Regions from separate parts of the Thiorhodovibrio litoralis genome, predicted to be linked through region 2. Evidence: predicted binding sites of a transcription regulator. Region 2 holds the regulator's gene; each other region holds the start of a gene.
What was found. The regulator sigma-54, encoded in region 2, starts transcription at its own class of promoters, with help from an activator protein. The targets are predictions, from matches to a motif close to TGGCANGNTNCNTGCTT.

Region 1 (3,275 bases), 110 kb from region 2:
TCGCATTCGGCGCCATTGATTACCAGGGTATGCAAGTCGTAGCGGTTGCGCAGATTGAGCTTGACCGCCGCCGGAAAGGTGGCGCCACCCATGCCGACTACCCCGGCGGCGGCGACGCGCTTGGCGATCTCCTCGGGCTCGAGGGCGAAAGGGTCGGCAACGCCCACAAGTTCTTCGCTGCCCGCGGCCCAGCGGTCCTCGCCGTCGGGCTGCAAAGAGATGGTGCGCACTGACAAGCCCGAGGGGTGATTGGCGGGATAGAGCCCGATGCCGGCGATGCGCCCCGAGGTGGGCGCATGGATGGGAGCCGATACCGGCCCCTGAGCGCGCGCGATCAACTCGCCCTTGGCAACCTGCTGGCGGCGCTCAACAATGGGATTGGCGGCCGCGCCGATGTGCTGCTGCAGCGGGATATGCAGCAACTGCGGCAGTGGCAGCGGCTCGATCGGGCGCTCGGCCGACAGGCTCTTGCGATCCTGCGGATGCACCCCCCCGCGAATACGAAACAAGCGCATCAGACGGAGCCCCCGCTGGTGTTGGCCGTGGCCATGGCGGGCGTGCCGGCTGGGTCGGTAATCGCACCCAAGTCTGTCCCTGGCGCATCGGCGCCAGAGCGCTTGCCCGGCAGTGGCCAATACCAGCTCTGCGGTGTCTGCCCGATCGGGCGCATCTCGATGCACTCGGTCGGGCAGACATCGAAGCACAACTCGCAGCCGGTGCAGGCATCGGCGAAGATGGCGTGGATCATGTCCTTCGCACCCATGATGGCATCGGTTGGGCAGCGCTTCATGCACTTGGTGCAGCCGATGCAGGAGCGCTCATGAATAAAGGCCACCCTGGGCTCGGATTCGGTCACCGCGGATGCGTCGAGCGAGACGCCGAGCTTCTCAGCCAGCGCCTCCGCCAAGGCCCGCCCGCCAGGCGGACAGCAGGTGACGGGGGCTGCTCCAGCCGCAATGGCGGCGGCCGCCGGTGTGCAGCCTGGATAACCGCATTGGCCGCATTGAGAGCCGGGCAGCAGCGCCTCCACTTCGCCCTCAAGCGGGTTGCCCTGCACGCGCAAGAAGCGGTCGGCAATGCCGAGCAGGGTGCCAAGGCCCAGGCCAAGTGCGGTCAGACTAAGGATTGCGCTGATCATGCCAACCCCGCAAAGCCCATGAAGGCCAGCGACAGCAGGCCCGCCACCACGAAAGCGATCGGCGTGCCGGCGAAAGCATCCGGTACCTGTGCCAGCGCCAGGCGCTCGCGCAGGCCGGCGAAGAGCACCATCACCAGGGTGAAACCAAGCGCGGAGCCGAAGCCATAGAGCAGGCTCTCGGCGAATCCGTGCGCTTCCTGCACATTCAGCAGGGCCACGCCGAGCACCGCGCAGTTGGTGGTGATCAGCGGTAGGAAAATGCCCAGTACCTGATAGAGCGCGGGAGACATCTTGCGCACTGCCATCTCGGTAAACTGCACCACGGCGGCGATGGCCAGGATGAAAGTGAGAATGCGCAGGAATGCCAGGTCCAGTGGTTGCAGCAGCCAGTGCTCCAGCAGCCAGCTCGCCGCGCCAGCCAGGGTCAGCACAAAGGTGGTCGCAAGGCCCATCCCCAGCGCGCTGTCGAGCTTGTTGGACACGCCCATAAAGGGGCACAGACCCAGAAATTTAACCAGCACCACGTTGTTGACCAGCGCGGTACCGAGGATTAGCAGCAGAGCATCGGACATGGCAGGCGAAAGCGGCGATTGCGAAGCGGCTCAGGGAAGCAGTTCCGGGTACCCAAGCAAAGCCGGTGCCAAGGGTGTGGGAATGCGGGGATTGGCGCGCTCAGCGCAATCTTGCGTTATCACAGACGGTTGGTCGCGCGGAGCATTGTCAGGGACGCCACAGCCGACCCGCGCTTTGCGCGAGCCCCTTGTCGCCTTTGCGACAAAGACCCCCGTGGCAGGCTGCTCGACGCTGGCGCAATTTCTGCTTTAAGCTGTGGCTGAACGCTTCGACTGAGATCAAGACGCGACTCGAGGCACGCTGACCCAAGAGGAGACCCCCGTGGCTGCACAAGAATTCGCCAAGAACGATGCCGACTCGCCGCTGCCGCCTCGGGTGTATTTAGAGGCGGTTGAACAAGCGCCGGTGGCCATCTCCATCACCGATGACAAGGCGGACATCCTCTATGTCAACGCGGCCTTCGAGCAGCTCACCGGTTATCGCCGTGACGAGGTCATCGGTCGCAATGAATCCATCCTGTCAAACAACGCCACGCCAAGCACTATCTACCGGCAACTGTGGCGCGCCATTCAAGACAAGCAAACGTGGCGTGGTATTCTGGTTAATCGCACCAAGGCTGGCGGGGACTATCTCGCCGAGCTGACCATCTCCCCGGTGCTCGACGCTGGTGGGCGGATTCGCTTCTTCCTCGGCATGCAGCGCGATGTGAGCCGCGAGCATCGCCTTGAGGTGGACCTGCGCGCGCAGAAGACCCGCATTGAAGCGGTGCTGAATGCCGCGCCCGTACTGGTGGTCTTGCTCGATGCCGAGGGACGAATTCTGCTCGACAATATGGAGTATAAAAAGCTCCTCGGCGACCTGCGTAGCGAAGAGCCCGTTAATTGGTTGCGCCAGGCGCTGATCGAACAGGCCGGGTTCGATCCGCTCGAGCGCGTGCTCGAGGGGGAGGGCTTCAAGGATGTCGAGATCAGCCTGATGCCGCCCGGCGGCAGCGCCCTGCGCTGGTTCTCTTGTTCGGGGGTGGCGGTGAACGAATCCGACGCGAGCGCGCGCGGCTATTTTGGTGCCGCCGATCAGGGCGAGCACCGGCTTTTGTTGCTTGCGAACGAGGTCACTGCGCGCCGGCGCGAAATTGACCGCGCCCATCTTGAGCATTTGCGTGCCCGACTGGCCGAGCAACAACTGACTGAAGGCGTGCGCGAGGCTTTGGGCGCGGCCATTTACCAAATCGAGCAGCCGTTAAACCTGATCCGCGCCGCCACGGCCATGTTCAGCGATAAAGACGGCGAGCTGGCGATCTTTGTCGATAATTTGCGCCAGATCAGCACCGCCAGCGAAACAGCGCTGGCCACGCTCCGCGCCGCTTTGCCGACGGAATCTCTCGAGGCCGGCGTGCTGGTCAACATCAACGAGCTCCTGCGCCATGTGCTGGAGCTCGAAACCGACCGCCTGCTCGCCGCCGGCGTGGTCATCGACTGGCAGCCGGCGCTGCAGCTGCCGGAGCTGTCAGGGCATCGCAACCAGCTGCGCTCCCTGTTTAAGTATCTGATCGATAACGCGCTGC
Region 2 (3,275 bases):
CGCCGGCAGCTGTGCGAGGCGCTGCTCGACGAGCTCGGCATCGCGCATATCGCCGAATCCATGGCGCTGAGTCTGTCCGGCGGCGAGCGCCGACGGCTCGAAATCGCCCGCGCCCTGGCGGTCGAGCCGAAGATCATGCTGCTTGACGAACCCTTCGCCGGTGTCGACCCCATCGCCGTGGTCGATATCAAGAAGATCATTACTCATCTGCGCGAGCGCGGCATCGGGGTGCTGGTGACCGACCATAATGTCCGCGAGACGCTCGACATCTGCGATCGCGCATACATCATCAGCGACGGCCAAGTCATCGCCGAGGGCGCGCCCTCCGAGTTGCTTGCCAACACCCAGGTTCGCACGGTTTACCTCGGAGAGCATTTCCGCCTGTAAGCCGACGCTGTTGCGCTGCTAACGTTTCCCACGAACACATTCGCCCCCAGGCCACCACGGTCGTGGCGCTGACAAAAGCCGATCGCGCTCCCCAGCTTGCGTCGAGGCGGAAAAGATCAGCTACAATCAAGAATGCCTATGCAAGTTTCATTCGCTGCGAGAACCCTTCTCTTCATGCCTGATCACGCCGGAGTCTGACCGAAAGCGTCGCGATGAAGCAGACCATTCAACTGCGCCTCGGCCAGCAGCTGACGATGACGCCGCAGCTGCAGCAGGCCATCAAGCTTCTGCAACTCTCCACCCTGGACCTGCAGCAGGAAATCCAGCAGGCGCTTGAATCCAACCTGATGCTCGAGAGCGCTGACGATGATCCGCCAGAGCAAAGCCTCGGCGACCAGGGCACGGGCCTTGAGGACATCTCCGCGCGTGACATTGAACGGCAGATCGAGGACGCCCGCATCGACGACTCCCTGCGCCCTGAGCGCGATGACATGCCGGCCGAGCTGCCGACCGACAGTCAGTGGGCCGATACCTTCGACAGCTACACAGCAAGCGGCAGCGCGCCAAGCAACAACGGCAGCGACGGCAATGACTTCGATCTCTTCGCGCAGCGCTCTCGCCCGCAGACGCTGCACGATCACATCGACTGGCAGCTCAACCTGACCCGTTTCGGGGAACGCGACCGAGCCGTTGCCGAGGCATTGATCGACGCCATCGACGCCGATGGTTATCTGCGTCTCGACCTCGATGAACTGCCAGACATTCTCAACGACCCCGATCTGGAGCGCGACGAGATCGATGCCGTGCTGCATCGTATTCAGTCCTTCGACCCTGCCGGAATCGCCGCGCGCGATCTGCGCGAGTGCCTGATTCTGCAACTGCGTCAGCTCACTGACGTCCAGCCGCAGCGCGACCATGCCCTGGCCATCTGCGAGCACCATTTTGACGCCTTGGCGCGCAACGACCTCGACAGCATGCGACGCAGCACCAAACTTGGCGACGACGACCTCGCCAGGGCACTGAGTCTGATCCGCTCGCTCAACCCGCGCCCCGGCTCCGCCGTGACCGAGGTGCGCCCCGAGTACATTAAGCCAGACGTACTCGTGCGTCGGCGCAACGGCCGTTGGACAGTGGAGCTTAATCCGGACACCACACCGAGAATCCGCGTCAACGAGAGCTACCGCCAGCTCATTCGTCGTGCCGACAAGGCAGCCGACAACCAGTGCATGAAATCCCACCTACAGGAAGCCCAGTGGTTCATCAAAAGCCTGCTCAGCCGCAACGACACCGTGCTGCGCGTCGCGAGCAAAATTGTCGAGCTGCAGCAGGACTTCTTCGACTTCGGCGAAGAAGCCATGCGTCCGTTGGTGTTGCGCGATATCGCCGAGACACTCGAGCTGCACGAATCCACCGTCTCGCGCGTCACCACGCAGAAATACATGCACACACCGAGGGGCACTCTCGAGTTTAAGTATTTTTTCTCAAGCCATGTCAACACGACTTCAGGAGGCGAATGTTCGTCCACCGCCATCAGAGCCTTCATCCGCAAACTGGTCGCTGCCGAGACGCCCAACAAGCCTCTGAGCGACAACAAAATCGCGGATGTTTTATCTGATCAAGGCATCAAGGTGGCGCGGCGGACAGTCGCCAAATACCGCGAAGCCATGGGCATACCGCCCTCAAACGAGCGTAAGCGCCTCGCCTGACCGCCCGGGGATTTCACTAACCGGCATTTTCACTAACCGGAGTTTTCACTAACCGCGATTTTCACTAAGGGCTTCCTTTGTGATGAAATCCCCCAGGGCTGGCGTAGCCGCCATCGTTGCGTTCGATCATCCAGGAGAGACAATCTATGCAAATCAAGCTCACAGGTCATCATATCGACATCACCGAGCCGCTTAAGGACTATGTCGATAATAAATTTTCCCGCCTGGAGCGCCATTTCGACCATGTCATCAACGCGCACGTCATACTGACCGTCGAGAAGCTCCGCCAAAAGGCGGAAGCCACGCTGCTCATCAATGGCGCCAGTGTTTTTGCCGACGCCACGCACGAAGACATGTACGCCGCCATTGACGGACTGATCGACAAACTCGACCGTCAGGTGATCAAATACAAGGAAAAGCGCCAGAGTCATCGCGCGCCGGGAGCCAAAGCCGCCAGTGCCGAACTCGCGGCCACCAGCGAGCCCGCGCCCGGCGAGGACCCGGCGGAGACTTAACCCAAGCCAAGAGACTCATCGCATCACGCACGCAAATCACTCGAGTCTCTAGCTGATTCATACCGGAGCCGGTCATGCCGGCTCCGGTTTTTGTTTCCCACGGGAGAGCCACCAACCATGTTCCCCCCACAACTCATCGTCGAACACCGGGTGCTCGGCGCGGCCAGTATCAGCAGCAAAAAGCGCCTGCTCGAGACCCTGGCTGAACTGCTGGTCGGCGAATTGCCTGAGCTCAGCCGCGAGTCCGTCTTCGACCGCCTGCTCGAGCGCGAGCGCCTCGGCAGCACCGGGCTCGGGCACGGCGTCGCCCTGCCGCACGCGCGGGTGGCGGAAGTGACGGACGCCATTGGCGCCTTCGTCCAAATGCGCGAGCCGGTTCCCTTCGATGCCATTGACGACCAGCCGGTCGACCTGGCCTTCGCGCTGCTGGTCCCCGAGACGGCCAACGAAATGCATCTGCAGCTGCTGGCCGACCTTGCCGCGCTATTCAACCAGGACCAGCTGCGACAGAAGCTGCGCGACGCTGAGGGGCCCGACGCGCTGCTGGCGCTTCTGACTGAAGCGGCCCCCGCAGAAGCTGCGCCAAGCAGCTCTCCGGCCAACTCTCCAGCCAGCTCTCCGACCAGTTCTCTGCCCAGCTCGCCGCCAGACGGGTCCCCACGGCGTT
Region 3 (3,275 bases), 1.8 Mb from region 2:
GGCACGAAAAGGGCGCCTTCACGGGCGCGGCCAAACAGCATCGCGGGCACTTCGAGCTGGCCACCGGCGGGGTGTTGTTTCTTGATGAGGTCGGCGAACTGGCGCTGCCGCTGCAGGCCAAGCTGCTGCGCGCCCTGCAAGAGAAGCGCATCAGCCGAGTTGGCGGCGAGCGCGACGTCGGCGTGGATGCGCGGGTGCTGGCGGCGACCAACCGCGATCTGCGCGCCGAGGTGGCGGCTGGACGCTTCCGCGAGGATCTGTACTTTCGCCTCAATGTGCTGGAGATCGAGCTACCGCCGCTGCGCCATCGGCGCGAGGATATCCCAGCGCTGATTGATCACATCATCACTCGGCATGGCGGCGCGCCGGTGCGCCTGGCGCCGGAGACTCTCGACCGCCTGATCAAGTACGACTATCCCGGCAATGTGCGCGAACTCGAACACCTGTTGCAGCGGGCGCTGACCCTCGCACGCGGGCCGGTGTTGCGACCTGCCGACCTGCCGAGCGAGGTCCGTGAAGCGGCGTCAGGTGCTGCGGGATCTTTGCAGGAACGCCTGGATGGCCTGGAGCGCGAGCTGCTGAAAGCCGCCCTTGAGCGCGCTGACGGGGTGCAGACCCGCGCCGCTGAGGAATTGGGTATCAGCGAGCGGGTGCTGCGTTACAAGATGGGGAAGTTTGGGCTTCAGCGGCCCTGAGCAGGGGCCGCGCGATTGGATGCGATCGCGCGGCGCTCAACTCTCTGTGGGCTTGGGTTCAGAGGTTCAGAGGTTTAGAAATCGCCGCGTCCAGGACCTGCGCCCATGCCCTGGCCAGCGCCCTGGCCTTGACCGCCGCCACCTTGGCCTTGACCGGCTCCTTGGCCTTGACCCTGGCCGGCACCTTGGCCACCGCGCTCCATCGGAGTATCGAGGATCGCATTGACGCTTTCCTGGTCAAGCCACTGGGCCGTGTAGGCGGTGCCGAGTGCCTCGATGGCGCCGGCAAAGGCGCGCAGATGATTGCGTGAGCCGCGCTGCAAGTTGCTGAACATCTGGGTCAGATCCTGGTTGTCGATCTCGGCCAGCGCGGAATCCAGATCGGCGATATCGACTTCCTCGACCAGCGCCGCCACCCGCAGTGCTTCTGTCGCGCTCGCCTGTCCCTGACTGAGCAGGTCGTTATAGAGCGCTTGCAGATCGGGGTTGGTGAAAACACCGCGCTCATCCTGAACAATCGGATCAACGATGGCGTATTTGTCCATCAGCAACTTCACCGACTCCATGTGCTGCTGCTCGGCTAGCGCAACATTAGCGAATTGCGGCAAGCCCCAGAGCTCGGCAAAGGTGAGATAGAGATCGCGCGCCATCTTTTCCTCTTCGCGCATAAACACCAGGTGCGACTCTTCGATCGCATCGACGTCTTCATAGGGCAAGGCCGCCAGGCAGGTCGTGGGATCGCAGTCCCCCAAGCCAGCGCCAGCACCGGGGCCGCCTCCCTGTCCAGCTCCGTGGCCGGCTCCCTGACCACCAGCGCCCATTCCAGCCCACAGCGGCGTGGTAACCAACGCAACGGACAGACCCAGAGTAGTGAGAAAACGACGATGTTGCATATCAGACTCCTTGTTTAGTGGCGCTCAGTATCGAGAACGTACTTGGCATACAGCACAAAGGATGCCAACGTCGGATCAGCGCCATAGCGCGCTGCGGCGCCATGTCCCGGCCTCAGATTTCGACAAAGCGCGCAGGCGCTCGACATTTTTGTCGAAACCGGCTGTCGAGCCTGGGGTCGTCTTAGACCCGCGACCCAGGCGGCATCCCGGCCGGTCGGCAGCTGAAAAACGCCGCCTCTGCGGATGTGATCTTCAATGAGCCCAAAAGAGGAGACAGGCGAAGTGCTTTGAGCACTGCTCGCAGGGAATGATCGAATCACCCGCGCCAATAGGCGGGCAGAAACAGAATCAGCAGGGTGAAAAGCCGATGCAGCCGCCGATGAAAGACAGGATAACCAGGGTGAGTGGAATATGCCGCAGCCATTCGCCGAAGGTCGCGGTGCCAAAGCCGGTGCTGGTCAAGCATCATGAGTGGAGAAGCCTCCGGTGGCCACAGTGGCGAAGGCATGACCGACGGCATCGAACAAACTCATGCCCGCGGCCCAAAAAGCAAGCGCGCAGGCCAGCGTCAGGCCGAAAGAAAGACCCCACAGCGAGCGCGCCGTTTCAGCAATGCGCGGCGTGAGCTTCTCGAACTTGGCGACTCCGGAGGACTCGGCGCGATAGAGCTGGCTGCCGCCCACGCCCATGAGCGGCAGAATCGCGACGGCCAGCACGATCATGCCCATGCCACCGAGCCACTGGATTTGCTGGCGGTGATAGAGGATCGACGCCGGCAAGGCATCGATGTCGCTCATGACCGTAGCGCCGGTGGTGGTAAAGCCGGAAATGGACTCGAACACCGCATCGGTGAATTGCAAATGCAGCCCGAGTGCGAAGGGCAAGCCACCAATGGCGCCGAGCAGCGCCCAGAACAGCGTGACGACGAAAAAGGCCTGCCGCTGACGATCTGGAATCATCAGGCACCCTCTTGCACGCGAGTTCTTGATAAACCAGCGAATAGATGCCGCTGTTCATGATCGACTCCTGGGCTGAGCCGGTGCGGCACTCCGCCAAGCATGGCTCGGGCAGACGTGCCGCCGCCGCTTTTACAATGGCAATATGTCCCAGTCGATGTTGGAGGCGAAAGAAGCCGCAACGTTTAGCGCGTCCGTGTTAGCCCTGTCGGGACCGAGAACCTCGGCCAGCTCTGTGTAGTCCAGCTCCGCCTCGCCGAGCATGTACATGAAGGTCTGCGGTGCACCGAGCAGGGTGACGGTATGGTCCTGAATCGTCATTGCGAGTCCATCGGCGAGGAAGTGCGCACTGCTGATTGCCGTATCCTCGGGCAGCTCAATCCTGCTGACCTGGTTATCGATCAGGGTGACATCGCGCGTCAGCTCTGGCGGCAACTGATAGGTATCCGCACCACCGAAGTCGATAATCCGTTCATCACCGCCGTCAACAACGAGACGGCTGTCGCCATGGTCAAGATAATGGGTGCGCCCGGGTCCTCCGGCGATGGTGCCGTCGGCCTGCACCGTGCCGCTGATGCTGGCCTGATGCGGCTCGTTGCGGCCGGGGGCGGGGACGGTGGTGCCGAGGGCGTGCGCCAGTTCAGTGAAACTGAGCGCGGTGCCTGCGGCGGGATCATCCGGATCGCCGCCGAAGACATAGCGGGAGGCCTCGGGCGCGCCGAGCAGCCTCA

Region 1: rsxA (electron transport complex subunit RsxA) is a predicted target of sigma-54. The motif match lies at 1,765-1,781, and genes of this name have one in related genera.
Region 3: Thiosp_RS04675 (DUF2202 domain-containing protein) is a predicted target of sigma-54. The motif match lies at 1,639-1,655, and genes of this name have one in related genera.

The regions. Positions count from the first base shown of each region.
Region 1 is NZ_CP121473.1:4,601,898-4,605,172, reverse strand. Features, by position in the region: gene rsxC (electron transport complex subunit RsxC) at 1-515, opposite strand, end outside; gene rsxB (electron transport complex subunit RsxB) at 515-1,138, opposite strand; gene rsxA (electron transport complex subunit RsxA) at 1,135-1,710, opposite strand; gene nifL (nitrogen fixation negative regulator NifL) at 2,033-3,275, shown strand, end outside.
Region 2 is NZ_CP121473.1:4,707,764-4,711,038, forward strand. Features, by position in the region: gene lptB (LPS export ABC transporter ATP-binding protein) at 1-387, shown strand, start outside; gene Thiosp_RS21470 (RNA polymerase factor sigma-54) at 600-2,093, shown strand; gene hpf (ribosome hibernation-promoting factor, HPF/YfiA family) at 2,240-2,608, shown strand; gene Thiosp_RS21480 (PTS sugar transporter subunit IIA) at 2,726-3,275, shown strand, end outside.
Region 3 is NZ_CP121473.1:1,051,036-1,054,310, forward strand. Features, by position in the region: gene Thiosp_RS04670 (sigma-54-dependent transcriptional regulator) at 1-695, shown strand, start outside; gene Thiosp_RS04675 (DUF2202 domain-containing protein) at 770-1,588, opposite strand; partial or broken gene Thiosp_RS04680 (TrkH family potassium uptake protein) at 2,050-2,547, opposite strand; gene Thiosp_RS04685 (hypothetical protein) at 2,677-3,275, opposite strand, start outside.